DNA from 2 places in the Luteibacter sp. 9133 genome. Region 2 is predicted to be linked to the other one. Evidence: riboswitches for the same ligand, from Rfam matches in the RefSeq annotation. Region 2 holds a riboswitch; the other holds the start of a gene.

Region 1 (8,599 bases), 4.2 Mb from region 2:
TACTGCATGACCAACAACTACCTCGGTGGCGACAGCGGCGCCAGCGGGGTCAAGGACAAGCTGCTCGGCAGCCTGAGCGGCGACCACCAGGCGGCGGACAACGACGCCGGCAGCTCCTCGACCCGCTCGATGCTCGGCAAATTTACGGGCGGATCGAACACGAAAACCGACACCGCGCCCACCCAGGACAAAGGGTACCTGGATGGCGCACGGGGCATCCTGACGTCGGGCGACGGCAAGTCGCTGAATCTGGGTGGCGCCAGCGGCGCGTCATCGGGCAACGGTGACCTGAAGGCGCAGCTCACCCGCAAGGTGTGCGACGCCGTACTGAAGCAAGGCAGGAAGATGGCCGGCATGTAACGAACACTGACAGTGCGTGGACGGCGCATGGACGCGCCGCCCCGTACACCTGACGTCCTCCCCACCCAAGAGGACTTCCCCATGACCGATGTCATGAACGACCCGTATGCGATGCGCGACCCACGCACGCAGTATCCGCAACCCGACTTCTCCAAACAGCCGCAGCCCGCGCCGGGTCTCGCAAAGGAGATGTCACCGAAACCCGATCACGGCGAAACCAGCTATCGCGGTAACGGTCGCCTGAAAGGCCGTAAGGCACTGGTGACCGGCGGTGATTCCGGCATCGGCCGCGCGGCGGCGATCGCGTTCGCGCGGGAAGGTGCCAGTGTGGTGATCAACTATCTTCCGTCCGAACAGAAGGATGCCGACGAGGTCGTCGCGCTGCTCAGCGGCGAAGGTCACACCATCGTCGCCGTGCCGGGTGACCTGAGCGACGAGGCGTTCTGCAAGGATCTGGTCAAGCGCACCGTGAAGGAACTCGGTGGCCTCGACATCCTCGCCAACGTGGCAGGCCGTCAGCAGTTCAGTAAGTCGATCGACGAACTGGACACCGCGTCGTTCGAAGCGACGTTCCGCACCAACGTCTTCGCGCTGTTCTGGCTGAGCAAGGCTGCGCTGGAACACATGCCGCCGGGCGCGACGATTGTCAACACGGCCTCGATTCAGGCTTATGAGCCGTCGGACATCCTGCTGGACTATGCGCCGACGAAAGCGGCGATCGTCGCCTTCACCAAGGCATTGTCGAAGCAGGTGATCGAGAAGGGCATCCGCGTGAATGCCGTGGCGCCGGGTCCGGTCTGGACACCGCTGCAGCCGAGCGGTGGTCAGCCGCAGGAGAAGGTGGTGGAGTTCGGCAAGAACGTACCGCTGGGACGTCCGGGCCAGCCGGTGGAATGTGCGCCACTGTACGTGTTGCTCGCCAGCCAGGAGTCGAGCTTCATTACCGGTGAGACGTACGGGGTGACGGGGGGCAATACCCTGCCCTGACTTCCGGTGTCGTCCTCGTGGCGGCCGGTGTACTGGCCGCCGTCAGCCCCGGGTAATCCGTCCCAGCGCTTCCATCAGATCGGCGACGCCGTAGGGCTTGATGATGACCGCCGTATGCGAATCGCGCTGAACGCCATTCGCCAGGTGATCGCCTGTAGCGAAAATCACCGGAAGCTCCGGCTGGTTCTCGCGCAGGCGCTCCGCCACTTCGACACCGCTCATGCCGGGCAGGCCCACATCGGCGAGCAGCACGTCGATGCCCTCGACACCGTGCAGGCGGATCGCCTCGTTGCCGTCGCCCGCCTCGAACGCCGTGTGCCCGCGGCTTTCCAGCATCTCCGCAATGGACATGCGGATCAGCGCATCGTCTTCGAGGACGAGGACACGCAGAGGACGCAGCGCGGCAGAAGACGACGCTGAGGAACCGGCAGCCGGTGCCGATACCGTTTCGGCGATCGTGCGCGGGACGCGCGAGCTCAACAACTGACGCACACGCCGTGCCAACTGCTCGCGCGTGTACGGCTTGCTGAGCAGTTCAACGCCTTCGTCGAGACGGCCACCGTGGACGATGGCGTTCTCCGTGTAGCCCGAGGTGAACAACACAGCGATCCCCGGCTGGCGCTCGACGGCTTTGCGCGCCAGCTGCGGACTGCGCAGCGGACCGGGCATGACCACGTCGGTAAACAGCAGGTCGATGGCGATGCCACTTTCGATGATCGACAGGGCGCTCTCCGCGTCACGCGCCTTGAGCACGCGATAGCCGAGTTCACCCAGCATGCCGACCACGGTCTCGCGCACGGCTTCGTCGTCCTCGGCGACGAGAATCGTTTCGTCGCCGCCGCGCACCGCTTCTTCCTCGATGGCTACCACGCGATCTTCGCTCTGCGTCGAACGCGGCAGGTAGATCTTGACCGTCGTGCCTTCACCGGCCTCGCTATACATCTTGACGTGGCCGCCGGACTGTTTGACGAAGCCGTAGACCATCGAAAGGCCAAGGCCCGTTCCACGCCCTTCCGGCTTGGTCGTGAAGAAGGGATCGAACACCTTGTCGAGGATGTCGTGCGGAATACCGGTACCGGTATCGGTCACGGCGAGCATGACGTACTGGCCCGGACGCAGGTCGCCGTGTGCCGTGGCATAGGCCTCGTCGAGCAAGGCGTTACCGGCTTCGATGGTGAGCTTGCCCTGCCCGTGCATCGCGTCGCGTGCATTGATCGCGAGATTCAGCAGCGCGTTCTCGACATTGGACGGATCGACCAGCGTGTTCCACAAGCCACCGGCGATGACGGTCTCGACCTCGATGGCCTCACCGAGCGCGCGGCGCAACAGTTCGTCCATGTCGCGGATGAAGCGACCGATGTTGACGACCTTGGGCGCGAGCGGCTGACGCCGGCCGAAGGCGAGCAACTGGGCGGCCAGCTTGGAGCCACGGGTGACGCCGGCCATCGCATTGGCGACGCGCCGCTCGGCCCGTTCGTTGCCCGACACATCCGCGCCAAGCAGCTGCAGATTGCCGCTGATGACTTGCAGGAGGTTATTGAAATCGTGCGCGACGCCACCGGTCAGGTTGCCTATCGCATCCATCTTCTGCGCCTGGCGCAGCTGTTCCTGGGCGGCATCCAGTTCAGCGTCGCGTGCGCGCTCGCTGGTGACGTCACGCGCCACGGCGAAGATCATGCCCTCACTCGGGACCGCCCGCCAGGACAGGTGCCGGAAGCCACCGTCCGCGGTGCGGTAGCGGTTCTCGAAACGGAGCGTAGCCACACCGTCGGCCAGCTGCTCGGTTTCCTCACCAGTGCGCCCGGTGTCGTCCGGATGCACGAAGTCCAGATAGGAGCGGCCGATGGTGTCGCGCTCGCTCCAGCCGAGAATCGCGGTCCACGCCGGGTTGACCGAGAGCAGGCGGGTGTCGGTGTCGGCGACGACGAGGATGTCGCTCGACAGGCGCCAGATGCGGTCGCGTTCCAGCGTACGTTCGGCGACCTGACGCTCCAGACTGTGCGCGAACTCGAGCAGCTCGGCCTCGGCGCGACGGCGCTCCACCGCGACGCGCGTGCGATGGGCGACCTCGCGGACGAAGTCGATCTCTTCTTCCGGCCACTCCCGCGGGCTTTCGTGGTTCAGATAGAGCAGCGCCACCGTGCCGCCACGCTCGGTCACCGGCATGTTGATGAACGAGGTGGCGCTGATCGACGCCAGCGCGTCCGCCGTATGGATCGTGCGCGGGTCCTTGTACGCATCGGACACGACCGCGGTACGGCCGGCCTTGATATCGTCGATGTAGGAGCCGTATTCACGGAAGTTGAGGACACCGGCGATCGTGACGATGCCCGGCGCGTTCCAGTCGCGCTCGATCGTGATGGTCTCCGCGATCGTGTCCACCGAGCCATAGCCCGCACGGCTGACATGAAGCGCGCGGCCGAGTACCTCGGCCACGCGGTAGGCGATCTCGGCGGGATCTTCGACTTCGCGGAGGATGTCGCTGACCTCGATCAGCGCCACACGACGCTCTTCGATGGTGCGCGCGGCCTCGGTCTGCCCGGACAGCGGGCGGATGCTCACCACGAAGGACGCCTGGCCCAGCGCCGAAGCGCGCCACGGCTCGATCGAGACCCGCCAGGTGGCGCCCTCCACAGAGCCCAGGGCCAGCTCTCGGACGCCCCCGGCGTCAGCAAGCGACAAGGCGGTCTCGAGGCGAGACCGGCTTTCCTCATTCCACCAGGTCAGAAAGCCGCACGCACCCGCGTCGCGGAGGCGTGCCGTCATCCAGGCATTGGCATACAGGAGCTCGCCATCCGCCGTGACGGCGGTGAAGCCGAAGGGCAGCGCGTCGAACGCATCGGTGACCAGGGCATGTTCCTGCAGCGCGAACGTCAAGGTCATCTAGCGAGCGATCCTATGAGGGATCGCAGATGTTATCGGTTAGAGGTCATGCGCTTTGTGTAGACGATCTTCACAAAACCCTCATGGTCCTCTTCGTCGCGGGACGGGAAAGGGGTTGCAAAAAATCACTTGCGGCGGATCAAGCACATAGCGGCGACACCCTACATCTTGTGTTGACGCTGCCAACCCCCGCCTATATGGTGTGTCCCGTTGGTGTCCGGAGAGGCGCGACTGCCCGTCGGACTTAATAGGGAATCCGGTGCGAATCCGGAACTGCCCCGCAGCGGTAAATGGAAACGATCCCGTTCAATGCACTGGTCCTTCGGGGGCTGGGAAGCGACGGGTAGGCGGACCGAAAGGTCCATGTCCATGAGTCCGAAGACCTGCCAGCAATCGGTGCCCGGGAGGCCTCGATAGTGGTGACGGCTTCCGCGGGGAAGCACGTCGCGGACCGGAGCCCCTTCGCGGCGCGCTCCGTCCCCGGCCGTTTCCCGCATCAGCCCCATCCCTCACGAGCCAGCCGACCGGGAACGGGTGATAGAACCTGGGGCGAGCCAAGACAATGACCACGATGGATTCTTCCGCGCGCGAGCGCACCGAGACGGCCGATGCCGCCGTCTCCGCCAATAACACCACGGACAAGGCGCCTGCCGCCGGCTACCGCAACGACCCGCCGCCGGCGTTCGCGCTGACGCCCCCGCACAACCCTGGCCAGATGCGCGTCACCAAGCGCAACGGCGGCCAGGAAGTCGTCGACGTGAACAAGATCGTGCGCGCGGTGACCCGCAGCGCCGACGGCCTGTTCGCGGTCGACCCCATGCGCGTCGCCCTGAAGACTATCGGCGGACTCTACGATGGCGCCACCACGCAGGAACTCGACCAGCTGTCGATCCGTACCGCCGCGGCGCTCACCGCCGAGGAACCGGAGTACGGCCAACTGGCCGCACGCCTGCTCGCCGCCTTCGTCGACAAGGAAGTATCCGGTCAGGACATCCAGTCGTTCTCGCAGTCGATCTCCACCGGTTTCGACCTGGGCATCCTCAACGAGCGTCTGCGTGACTTCGTCCAGGTCAATGCGCGCAAGCTCAACGACGCCATCGACACGACCGGTTCGCGCCGCTTCGAGTACTTCGGCCTGCGCACGGTTTATGACCGCTACCTGCTGCGTCACCCGACGAAGCGCTTCGTCATCGAAACGCCGCAGTACTTCTTCATGCGCATCGCCTGCGCGCTCGGCGGAAACGACGTGGCCGAGACGCTCGAGCTGTATCGCATGCTGTCGTCGCTGGAATACCTGGCCAGCTCGCCGACCCTGTTCAATGCCGGTACGGCGCACGAGCAGCTGTCGTCGTGCTTCCTGCTGGACTCGCCGCAGGATGCCCTGGAGTCGATCTACGCCAAGTACGGCGACGTGGCCCAACTGTCCAAGTTCGCCGGCGGTATCGGCCTGGCTTACTCGCGCATCCGTTCGCGCGGTTCGCTGATCAAGGGCACCAACGGTCATTCCAACGGCCTCGTGCCCTGGCTGAAGACGCTGGACGCCTCGGTCGCGGCGGTGAATCAGGGTGGCAAGCGCAAGGGCGCCGCCTGCGTGTACCTCGAGTCCTGGCACGCCGACATCGAGGAATTCCTCGAGCTGCGTGAGAACACCGGCGACGACGCGCGCCGCACGCACAACCTCAACCTGGCCAACTGGGTACCCGACCTCTTCATGCGCCGCGTGGAGACCGACGGCGACTGGTCGCTGTTCGATCCGAAGATCGTGCCGCACTTCGTCGACACCTGGGGCGCGACGTTCGAGGCCGCCTATGAGAAGGCCGAGGCCGAGGGCCTGGCTGCCAAGTCGATCAAGGCGCGCGAGCTGTACGCCCGCATGCTGCGCTCGCTGGCACAGACCGGCAACGGCTGGATGACCTTCAAGGACCGCTCGAACGCCACGAGCAACCAGACCGCGCGTCCGGAAAACGTCATTCACCTGTCCAACCTGTGCACCGAGATCCTCGAAGTCACCTCCGAGGGCGAGACCGCCGTGTGCAACCTCGGCTCGGTCAACCTGGCCCGCCACGTGGTGGACGGTCAGTTCGACTACGAGAAGCTCGGTACCACGGTGCGCACCGCCGTGCGTCAGCTCAACCGCGTCATCGACCTCAACTTCTACCCGATCGCCACGGCGAAGACGGCCAACATGAAGTGGCGTCCGGTGGGTCTGGGCGTGATGGGCCTGCAGGACGTGTTCTTCAAGCTGCGCCTGCCCTTCGACTCCGAAGAAGCGCGCAAGCTGTCCACGCGCATCCAGGAAGAGATCTATTTCCACGCGCTGTCGATGTCCAACGAGATCGCCGAGCGCGACGGTGCCCACCCGGGCTTCGACGAAACCCGCGCCGCCAACGGCGAGCTTCAGTTCGACTACTGGCCGGCGGCCACGCCGACCGGCGTAGAGGGCCGCTGGGCCGAGCTGCGCGAGAAGATCAAGGCCAAGGGCCTGCGCAATTCGCTGGTCATCGCCATCGCTCCGACCGCCACGATCGCTTCGATCGCCGGCTGCTACGAGTGCATCGAGCCGCAGGTGTCCAACCTGTTCAAGCGCGAGACGCTCTCGGGCGACTTCCTCGTCGTCAACCGTTATCTGGTCGATGAGCTGAAGACGCTGGGCCTGTGGACCGCCGACGTGCGCGATCAGATCAAGCTCGCCGAAGGTTCGGTGCAGGGCATCGCCGCGATTCCGGCCGCGCTGCGCGAGGTCTACCGCACGACGTGGGAGCTGCCGCAGAAGGCACTGATCGATCTCGCCGCCGCGCGTGGTGCGTACATCGACCAGAGCCAGTCGCTGAACCTGTTCATGGAAAACCCGAACATCGGTCAGCTGTCCTCGATGTACATGTACGCGTGGAAGTCGGGCATCAAGACGACGTATTACCTGCGTTCGCGTCCCGCCACCCGCATCGCCAAGACCACGGTGAGCTCGTCGTCGGCCTCGCTGCCCACGCCGGCCGCTCCGGTCGCCGATGCGCAGGAACAGGCCGAAGCCGCGGTGTTCTGCTCGCTCGAGAACCCCGAGTACTGCGAAGCCTGCCAATAAAAGCAACGCGCCCCTACAGGGGCGCAGCACCCCTGTAGGAGCGCGCCCCGCGCGCGAAGCCGCTGCCTGCGCCAAACGTTCCAGCATCGCCGCTTCGTTGGTTTTTCGCGCGCAGGGCGCGCTCCTACACGTAATTAATTCGAGGTAGCCCGATGTCCGCTTCTCCCGTCACCCGCGATACCCATATTCTCGATCCCGGCTTCGAGCTGACCCTGCGGCCGATGAAATACCCGCAGTTCTACGAGATGTATCGCGCGGCGATCCGCAACACCTGGACCGTGGAAGAAGTGGATTTCTCGCTCGACACCACCGACCTGAAGTCGAAGATGTCGGATGCGGACCGTCACCTGATCCATCGTCTGGTCGCGTTCTTCGCCACCGGCGACACCATCGTGTCGAACAACCTGGTACTCAATCTGTACCAGCACGTGAACTCGCCCGAAGCGCGCATGTACCTTTCGCGCCAGCTGTACGAAGAAGCGCTGCACGTGCAGTTCTACCTCACGCTGCTGGACACCTACATTCCGGAACCGGCCGAGCGCAACAAGGCCTTCGCCGCGATCGAGAGCATCCCGTCGATCCGTCAGAAGGGTGAGTTCTGCTTCAAGTGGATCGACTCGATCCAGAACCTCAACCGTCTCGAGACGCGCGAGCACCGTCGCCAGTTCCTGCTCAACCTGATCTGCTTCGCCGCGTGCATCGAAGGTCTGTTCTTCTTCGCCGCCTTCGCTTACGTGTACTACCTGCGTTCGCGCGGGCTGCTGCACGGCCTGGCCTCGGGCACCAACTGGGTGTTCCGCGACGAGTCCGGCCACATGGCGTTCGCCTTCGAGGTCGTGCGCACCGTGCGCGAGCAGGAGCCGGACCTCTTCGACGACCAGATGCGCCAGGAAGTCGAAGCGATGCTCGAGGACGCCATCGCCTGCGAGACCCAGTTCGCCGCCGACGTGCTCTCGGGCGGCGTGGCCGGCCTGTCGGTCAACGACATGCGCCAGTACCTCGAATACTGCGCCGACCAGCGTCTGGTCCAGCTGGACATGCCCAAGAAGTATGGCTCGAAGAATCCGTTCGACTTCATGGACCTGCAGGACGTGCAGGAACTGACCAACTTCTTCGAGCGGCGCGTGTCGTCGTACCAGGTCGGCGTGCAGGGCGAGGTCGCGTTCGACCAGTCGTTCTGAGGGAACGGGGGACCCTGTATGATGCATGCTGCACTGCAACAGGACTCGTCCCCCATGACCGCTATCGACCGCCCCACCGAGGCTCGCGTCCTCGAAATCGTCTTCCCCG
Region 2 (8,599 bases):
CGCTTCGGCGAGGTGATCGCCGCCGGGGAAGAACGACGCGGTGTGGCCGTCCGGACCCATGCCGAGCACGACGACATCGAACGGCTTGCCGAGCGCGTCGACCTTCTCGCCCACGCCCTCGAGCGCGGCATCGACATCGTCGGCATGCGCCTTGTCGAACAGCGGCAGGAAGGCGGCGACATGCGCTTCGTGCGCGATCAGGGTGTTCCTGACATGGCGCGCATTGGAACGCTCGTTGTCTTCGTCGACCCAGCGCTCGTCGACCAGCGTGATGGTGACCTTCGACCAGTCGATCTCCTGCTCGGCGAGCACGGCGAACATGACCTTGGGCGTGCCGCCGCCGGAAACGGCGATGCTGGCCTTGCCGCGCGCCTTGATCGCGGCGTCGAGCTTGCCGGCGATGTCGCGCGCCAGCGCATCGGCGAGAGTGAGCTTATCGGCGAAATCGTGCTGATGGATCTTGGCGTTCATGCTGCGTCCTCGGCCCAGGTACGGCCATCGCGTTCAATGAGCGCCACGGCGGCGCTCGGACCCCAGGTACCCGCGGTGTACGGCTTCGGCGTATCGCCGCTGCCCTCCCAGGCTTCGAGGATGGGACCGGCCCAGTTCCATGCGGCCTCGACTTCGTCGCGGCGCATGAACAGGGTCGGGTTACCACGCACGACGTCGAGGATCAGCCGCTCGTAGGCATCGGGCTGCTGCACGCCGAACGCCGCCGCGAAACTCATGTCGAGCGGCACGTGGCGCAGGCGCAGGCCACCCGGACCCGGATGCTTGATGGTCAGCCACAGCTTGACGCCCTCGTCCGGCTGCAGGCGCAGCGTCAGGCGGTTGGGCAGCAGCGGACCGTTGGTGGGATCGAAGATGGAATGCGGCAACGCGCGGAACGTCACCACGATCTCCGAGACCCGGTTAGGGAGGCGCTTGCCGGTGCGCAGGTAGAACGGCACGCCCGCCCAGCGCCAGTTACCGATCTCCGCCTTGAGGGCGACGAAGGTTTCGGTCCTGGACTGGTCGCTGCCGAGTTCGTCGAGATAGCCCGGGACGCCCTGACCTTCGGCCGCACCAGCGCGGTACTGCCCGCGCACGGTGAGGTTGCCGGCGTTGCTGGCGTTGATCGGGCGCAGCGAACGCAGCACTTTGAGTTTTTCGTCACGCACGGCATCGGGCGCCAGCGACGAAGGCGGCTCCATGGCGAGCATGCAGACCAGCTGCAGGATGTGTTCTGGACCATGTCGCGCAGCGCGCCGGCACGATCGTAGTAGCCCGCGCGATGACCGACGCCGACCGTCTCGGCGACGGTGATCTGCACGTGGTCGATATGCTGGGCGTTTCCACAGCGGCTCGAACAGGGCGTTGCCGAAGCGGAGCGCCAGCAGGTTCTGCACTGTTTCCTTACCGAGGTAATGATCGATCCGGTAGGTCTGCGACTCGTTGAAGACCCGGGCCACCGCGTCGTTGATGGCGTTGGCGCTTTCCAGATCGCGACCGATCGGCTTCTCCAGCACCACGCGCGAGCGCTCGCCGTTGAGACCGAGCGACCCGAGGCGCTGGCAGATGTCGGTGAAGATGTCCGGCGCGGTCGACAGGTAGAACACGCGGATGTGCTGGGCCTGCTGCTGCATCAGCGCGGCGAATTCATCCCAGCCTTCTTCCTTGCGCGCGTCGAGCGAGCGGTAGGAAACCATCTGGATGAACGCGTCCAGCTGGGCCGGAGCCACGTGGGACACGCCTTTCTCGACCGAGGAGCGGACCAGGTCGCGGTAGCCCGCATCGTCGAGGGCCTCGCGGGCCACGCCGATGAGGCGGCTGCTGGGCTGGATCTGGCCGTCCACGAAGCGATGGAACAGCGCGGGAAGAAGCTTGCGGACGGCGAGGTCGCCGGTGCCGCCGAAAATGACCAGATCGAAAGGTTCGATCGGGAGGAGATGAGCGCTCACGACAGTGGCCTGCTGGGATCGATGGGTATGCCGACGGATCGTACCAGTGACATACCAGGTCATACCAGCCCCGTACCACTCAAGGCGGCGTTTTCCGTCGCGATATGAGGCGATGACGCCGCAAAACGTTTACGGGCCGACTTTGCATCGTGCAAACGCCCGTTTGAATCGCTCACTGGTATTCGCGGGCTTGGACGGTCTTGCCGCAGTGGTCGTTGATTGGTATCTTCTCGACCATGGAAAGCGCTCTCGTCGCCGAATACCAACGCCTGCAGTACGACCCGGCCGCGCGGCAGCCGCTGGCGTACATGCGCCTGCGTCGCGCCATCCGCAACGTGATCGAAAACGGCGAGGTGCAGGTCGGCCATGCACTGCCCAGTGAGCGGGACCTGGCCAGGGCCCTCACGCTGTCCCGGGTTACCGTGCGCAAGGCCATCGGCGGCCTGGTCGAGGATGGTCTGCTCACCCAGCGTCATGGCGCGGGCACCTTCGTGTCCGAGCGCATCGTCAAGCCGCTGTCGCGTATGACCAGCTTCACCGAGGATCTTCGCGCGCGCGGGCTCAATCCGCGCTCGGAGTTCTTCGAGCGGGCCATCGGCGAGGTCACCCCGGAAGAAGCCATGGCGATGAATCTCTCGCCCGGCACCCAGGTGGTCCGCCTGCACCGCCTGCGCTACGCGGGCGACGAGCCGCTGGCGATCGAGCGCAGCGCGGTGCCACTCAACCTGCTGCCCGACCCCAGCCTGGTCGAGGACTCCCTGTACGAAGCGCTCGACACGCTGGGCAACCGCCCGCGACGTGCGTTGCAACGCCTGCGCGCGGTGGTGCTGGGCCCTGCCCAGACCCGGCTGCTCCGGCTCGGCGCCGGCAGTGCCGGGCTGAATATCGAGCGGCGCAGCTTCCTCGACGACGGCCGCATCGTCGAGTTCACGTGTTCCTGGTATCGCGGGGACATCTACGACTTCGTCGCCGAACTGCAGAGCGACTGACGGACCCTTCTTCATGACGATCCAGCCGCAAGACACCCTGATGTACCGCGAAGCGCACGAGACCGCCGAGGTCGTCGAGCGGCAGCTTGCCCTTAACGAAGCCGTGATCGGCGCCCTTGCCGAGCGCCTGCGCGCGAACCCGCCGCGCATGGTGATCACCTGCGCCCGTGGCAGTTCGGATCACGCGGCGATGTACGCGAAGTACGTGTTCGAGACGCAGCTGGGCGTCGTCACCGCCTCGGCCTCGCCGTCGGTCACCTCGATTTACCACGCCGCGCAGCGCCTCGATGGCGCGCTTTACGTCGCCGTATCCCAGTCGGGCAAGAGCCCGGATCTGGTCCGCAATGCCGAGGCCGCGAAGAAGGCCGGTGCGTACGTCGTGGCGCTGGTCAACGTGACCGACTCGCCGCTGGCGGACGTCGCGGACGTGGTCGTCCCGCTGCACGCGGGCCCGGAAACCAGCGTCGCCGCGACCAAGAGCTATCTCGGCGCGCTGTTCGCGATTCTGCATATCGCCGCCCGGTGGAGTGGCAAGGCCGAGATCGCCGACGCCTGGCCGCGTTGCCCGCGCAGCTGCGCCAGGGCTGGGATGCCGACTGGTCGTCGCTGACGGAAGGCCTCGTCGATGCGCACAACCTGTTCGTGGTCGGTCGTGGCTTCGGCTTCGCCGGTGCGCTGGAAGCGGCGCTCAAGTTCAAGGAAACCTGCGGCCTGCATGCCGAAGCCTTCAGCGCGGCCGAAGTGAAACACGGCCCGATGGCGCTGGTCGGCCCGGACTTCCCGGTGCTGTTCTTCGCGCAGAACGACGACACGCTCCCGGGCGTGCTCGATGTCGCCGCCGAGTTCCGCAAGCGTGGCGCCAATGTCTGGATCGCCGCGCCGGGTGCGACGGGTGAGGGTGTGCTGCCGCTGGTCGCCACCGCACCGATCGCCGCGCCGCTGATCACGGTGCAGAGCTTCTACCGCGCCACGGCGGCGCTCGCGCTGAAGCGCGGCTTCAATCCCGACGTGCCGCCGCACCTGAATAAAGTCACCGAGACCGTCTGACCGCCACCCTCAAGGAATCGCCATGACCCTCGCCCTCGTCAACGGCCGTGTGCTCACCGACAATGGATTCCAGAGCGGCTTTGCCGTGCTGGTCGACGATGGAAAGATCACCGGACTGGCGCTGCCATCCGACCCGCGCGTGCGCGCGGCGGAGCGCCATGACCTCGGTGGTCGCACCTTGCTGCCCGGCTTCATCGACTGCCAGGTCAACGGCGGGGGCGGCGTGTTGTTCAACGATGCACCGACGGTCGACGCGATCCGCACGATCGGCGAGGCACACGCGAGATTCGGCACCACGGGTTTCCTGCCCACGCTGATCAGTGACGACGCGGAGGTCATGGCGAAGGCCATCGATGCCGTGAACGACGCCGTCGCCCAGGGCGTGCCGGGCGTGCTCGGCATCCATCTGGAAGGTCCCTTCATCGCCCCTGAACGCAAGGGCGTGCACGACCCGGCCAAGTTTCGCATCGCCGATGCCGACGATGTCGCGATGGTCGCGCGGCGCCACGGCGGCGTGACCCTGCTGACGCTGGCCCCCGAGCGCGCTTCCGCGGAAGTACTCCAGCAGCTGGTCGCCAACGGCGTCATCGTAGCCGCGGGCCACACGGCTGCCGACTACGAGACCACGCGCCATGCACTGGCGACGGGCGTGCGCGGCTTCACACATCTGTTCAACGCGATGACACCCTTCACCAGCCGCGAGCCTGGCGTCGTCGGTGCCGCGCTCGAAGACCAGGCCAGCTGGTGCGGTCTGATCGTCGACGGCCACCACGTGCACCCGACCTCGCTGCGTGTCGCCATCGCGGCGAAGGCGCCACGGAAGATGATGCTGGTCACCGACGCGATGCCGCCTGTGGGCTCGGACAATCCGAACTTCGTGCTCAAGGGCGAAACCATCACCGTGCGCGACGGCGTCTGCCAGACGGCGGACGGCACGCTGGCCGGCTCCGCGCTGGACATGGCCACGGCGGTGCGCAACACGGTCGACATGGTCGGCGTAGCCTACGATGAGGCCGCGCGCATGGCGTCGACGTATCCGGCCGCGTTCCTCGGCCTCGGCGCCACCCACGGTCATATCGCCGCCGGTTACCGCGCCGACTTCGTCGTGATGGACGAGACCCATACGGTGATCGAAACCTGGATCGGCGGCGAGCGCGTTTACGCCGCGGGCTGATCGGGCGGTCGTGACAGCGCCCCACCCTCCGGTTAAAGTCGCGGGGTTCGGGTGTCCCCGGGGCGTCGCGCCACGGGGATGAAACGGGAAGCCGGTGCGCCGCCTCTGCGGCAAGGCCGGCACTGCCCCCGCAACGGTAAGCGCCCGGGGTCGTCACGGCCCCTCGGACACGGCTTCAGCCACTGCGACAGCGGGAAGGCGCCGGTCCGACACCCCCTCGGGGACGGCGTGAGTCCGGAGACCGGCCCGACGACGCGCCCCGTGAGCCATCCCGGGGCGTCGTCCCGTTTCGGGCGATTCGCGGAGGGCGAATCCGGACAGTCATCCGGGTTCCGCCGGTGTGCCGTTCGCCGTATGTCCTCCTCGCGCGCCCTTTGAGCTACGCATTGCCGCGCTATGCGGCGGAGGAAGACCGTTCCATGAAGAAGACCCTGCTAGCGGCAGCCCTGCTGTCGTCGATCGCCGCTGCCCACGCGGCCGACGCACCGGACGCCCTCGATCCCGTGATCGTCACCGCGACCCGCACGGCCACGCCGCTGGACGAGGTACTCGCTCCGGTGACCGTGATCACCCACGAAGACATCGAGCGTCTGCAGCCGCGTAACGTCCAGGACCTGCTCGCCGGGCTGCCCGGTGTGGTCATGGCCAACACCGGCGGTATCGGCCAGCAGACCTCGCTGTTCATGCGTGGCAGCAACTCCTCGCACACGCTGGTCCTCGTGGACGGTGTCCGCGTGGGTACCGTGGGCGCGGGTCTGCCGGCTTACGAGCAGCTGCCGGTCGAGCAGATCGACCATATCGAGGTCGTCCGCGGTCCGCGCTCGAGCCTTTACGGCTCCGACGCGATCGGCGGCGTCATCCAGATCTTCACCCGCCACGGCCAGGCCGGCGAAGCGCCGACCCCGAGCCTCTCGGTCACCGGCGGCAGCCACGGCTACACCGCCGGTCAGGTCGGCGTGTCGGGCGGCACGACCCACGGCTGGTACAACGCCAGCCTCGGAGGCCAGTACACCTCGGGCATCAACGCCTGCCGCATCGGCGCGGGCACGGCGTTCAAGGGCTGCTTCACCGACGAGCCGGACCATGACGCCTATCGCACGTACAACGGCGCGCTGTCGGGCGGTTACCGCTGGGACGACGGCACCGAGCTCACCGGCAGCTGGCTGCGCAGCAAGGGCGATATCGAATACGACGGCGACTATCAGAACCTGACCCGACGCTCGCAGCAGGTCGCCGGCGCGAAGCTGGCCTTCGACGTGCTGTCCGCGTGGCGCATGTCGGTCAGCCTGGGCCAGAACCAGGACCGCGCCGACAACTACCTCAACGGCGCCAACAAGGGCTATTACGACGCGGACTTCAACTACGTCACCGGTGCCGACAAGCTGCGCGTGGGATATCTGTACTCTAAGCGCAATCAGGGTTCCTGGCAGAACGACTTCACGCTGGCCCCGGGCCAGACGCTGAGCGCCGGCGTCGACTACCAGCAGGAAAAGCTGAGCAGCGACACGGATTATCTCAAGGACACCCGCAACAACACGGGCGTGTTCGCGCTCTACCAGGGCGTGTTCGGCCCGCATGAGATCCAGCTGTCGGCCCGCCACGACCACAACACCCAGTTCGGCAACCACACGACCGGCTCGGCCGCCTATGGCTTCCGTTTCGACAACGGCATGAAGGTCACGGCCTCTTATGGCACCGCCTTCCACGCGCCGACCTTCAACGACGAGTACTACCCGTACGGCGTGCCCACGGTGAACCTCAAGCCGGAGAAGTCGCGCACCGCCGAGATCGGCCTGTCGGGTCGTCCGGGCATCTGGAACTGGGCCGTCAACGCCTACCAGAGCCAGGTCGACGACCTGATCGGCTACGACGCGAACTTCCTGCCGGTCAACGTCAGCAAGGCCCGCCTGCGCGGCCTCGAAGGCCAGGTGGGCGCGGACGTCGATGGCTGGCACGTGCGCGGCTACCTGACGCTGCAGCAGCCGCTGGACCGGGACAGCGGGTTCGAGAAGGACAACCTGCTGGCCCGCCGTCCGCGTCGCACCGGTCGCGTGGATCTGGACAAGGACCTGGGCGCGTTGACGCTGGGCGGCTCGGTCTACGCCTCGGGTTACAGCTACGACGACGCGGCCAACACGACGCGTCTGGGCGGCTACACGACCGCGGATCTGCGTGCCACCTGGCACATGGACGATGCCTGGAGCGTGCAGGGCCGGGTCGCGAACGTGGCGGACAAGCGGTACGAGACGGCGGCGTATTACAACCAGCTGGGACGGACGTATTACCTGACGCTGCGGTTCTCGCCCGTACGCTGAGGGAGCACCGTGTAGGAGCGCGCCTGCGCGCGATGTTTCACGGCATCGCGCGCAGGCGCGCTCCTACCCCTGGCACCGGGCTCGGGCAAACGCCGCACCCCTGTCTTCCGGCAGGGCCCCCACTAAAGGCACACGCCACGGACCGGCGCGGACGTCATAAAGTCCCCGGGCGCGGGTATGCTTCCCGCGATCACAGGAAGTGTCGTGAACGTTTTTGCACCTTTCATTCGCCGGCCGATCGGAACCTCGCTGCTTGCGGCGGGGCTCGTGCTGTGCGGCTCCATCGCCTACATGCTGCTCGGCGTGGCGGCCCTGCCGTCCATCGAAGTGCCCGCCGTCTTCATCCAGACGCAGATGCCCGGTGCGAACGCGCAGACGATGGCCTCGACCATCATCGCCCCCCTGGAGCGCCACCTCGGCCAGATCCCGGGTGTGGACCAGATGTATTCCAACAGCTCGGAAGGCAGCGGCTTCGTCCGCCTCCGTTTCAGCATGGACCGCTCCACCGATGCCGCCGCGCGTGACGTGCAGGCCGCGATCAACGCGTCCGCCGCCGACCTGCCGGCCGGCATGCCCAGCCCCCCACAGTACTTTAAGTTCGACACCGGCCAGATTCCCGTTCTGCTGGTGTCGTTCACCTCGAAGTCGCTGCCGCCGGACAAGCTCTACGACGTCGTCGACACCCTGATCCGGCCCGCCGTGGCGCAGATCGATGGCGTGTCGCGCGTACAGGTCTTCGGCGGGACCCCGCACGCCGTGCGCGTTGAGCTGGATACCCGCGCGTTGTCGTCCAAGGGACTCACCGCCAACGATGTGTCCAATGCGCTGCACGCCGCCAACGTGACCTCGCCGCAGGGCCTGCTGTCCGACGGCAAGGCACAGATGACGGTCGTCGCGAACGACAGCATTCGCGACGCGAAGGATTTCGGCGACATCCTCATCGCGATGCGCAACAACGTGCCGGTGCGCCTCTCGGACATCGCCCGCGTCTACAACGGCCAGCAGGACCAGTACCAGGCCGCATGGTTCCAGGGCGAGCGCTCGGTCACCATGCAGATGAGCAAGCGTCCGGAGGCGAATTCCATCGCCACCGCCGACGCGATCCGTGCCGCGCTGCCGCGCTTCCGTTCGCTG

Evidence for each region. Region 2 has a riboswitch for cobalamin ahead of FA87_RS19525 (TonB-dependent receptor). Riboswitches for the same ligand answer to the same signal wherever they lie in the genome.
Region 1: it holds a riboswitch for cobalamin, as region 2 does, so the genes downstream of both, FA87_RS01145 (ribonucleoside-diphosphate reductase subunit alpha) here and FA87_RS19525 (TonB-dependent receptor) in region 2, are expected to answer to the same signal.

The regions. Positions count from the first base shown of each region.
Region 1 is NZ_JUHO01000001.1:305,537-314,135, reverse strand. It holds gene FA87_RS01160 (DUF2501 domain-containing protein) at 1-360, shown strand, start outside; gene FA87_RS01155 (SDR family oxidoreductase) at 442-1,347, shown strand; gene FA87_RS01150 (response regulator) at 1,390-4,230, opposite strand; cobalamin riboswitch at 4,425-4,636, shown strand; gene FA87_RS01145 (ribonucleoside-diphosphate reductase subunit alpha) at 4,793-7,309, shown strand; gene FA87_RS01140 (ribonucleotide-diphosphate reductase subunit beta) at 7,462-8,490, shown strand; gene FA87_RS01135 (acyl-CoA thioesterase) at 8,545-8,599, shown strand, end outside.
Region 2 is NZ_JUHO01000001.1:4,490,905-4,499,503, reverse strand. It holds gene pgl (6-phosphogluconolactonase) at 1-471, opposite strand, end outside; partial or broken gene zwf (glucose-6-phosphate dehydrogenase) at 468-2,003, opposite strand; gene FA87_RS19540 (GntR family transcriptional regulator) at 2,177-2,929, shown strand; partial or broken gene FA87_RS19535 (SIS domain-containing protein) at 2,943-3,976, shown strand; gene nagA (N-acetylglucosamine-6-phosphate deacetylase) at 3,999-5,150, shown strand; cobalamin riboswitch at 5,183-5,415, shown strand; gene FA87_RS19525 (TonB-dependent receptor) at 5,570-7,465, shown strand; gene FA87_RS19520 (efflux RND transporter permease subunit) at 7,670-8,599, shown strand, end outside.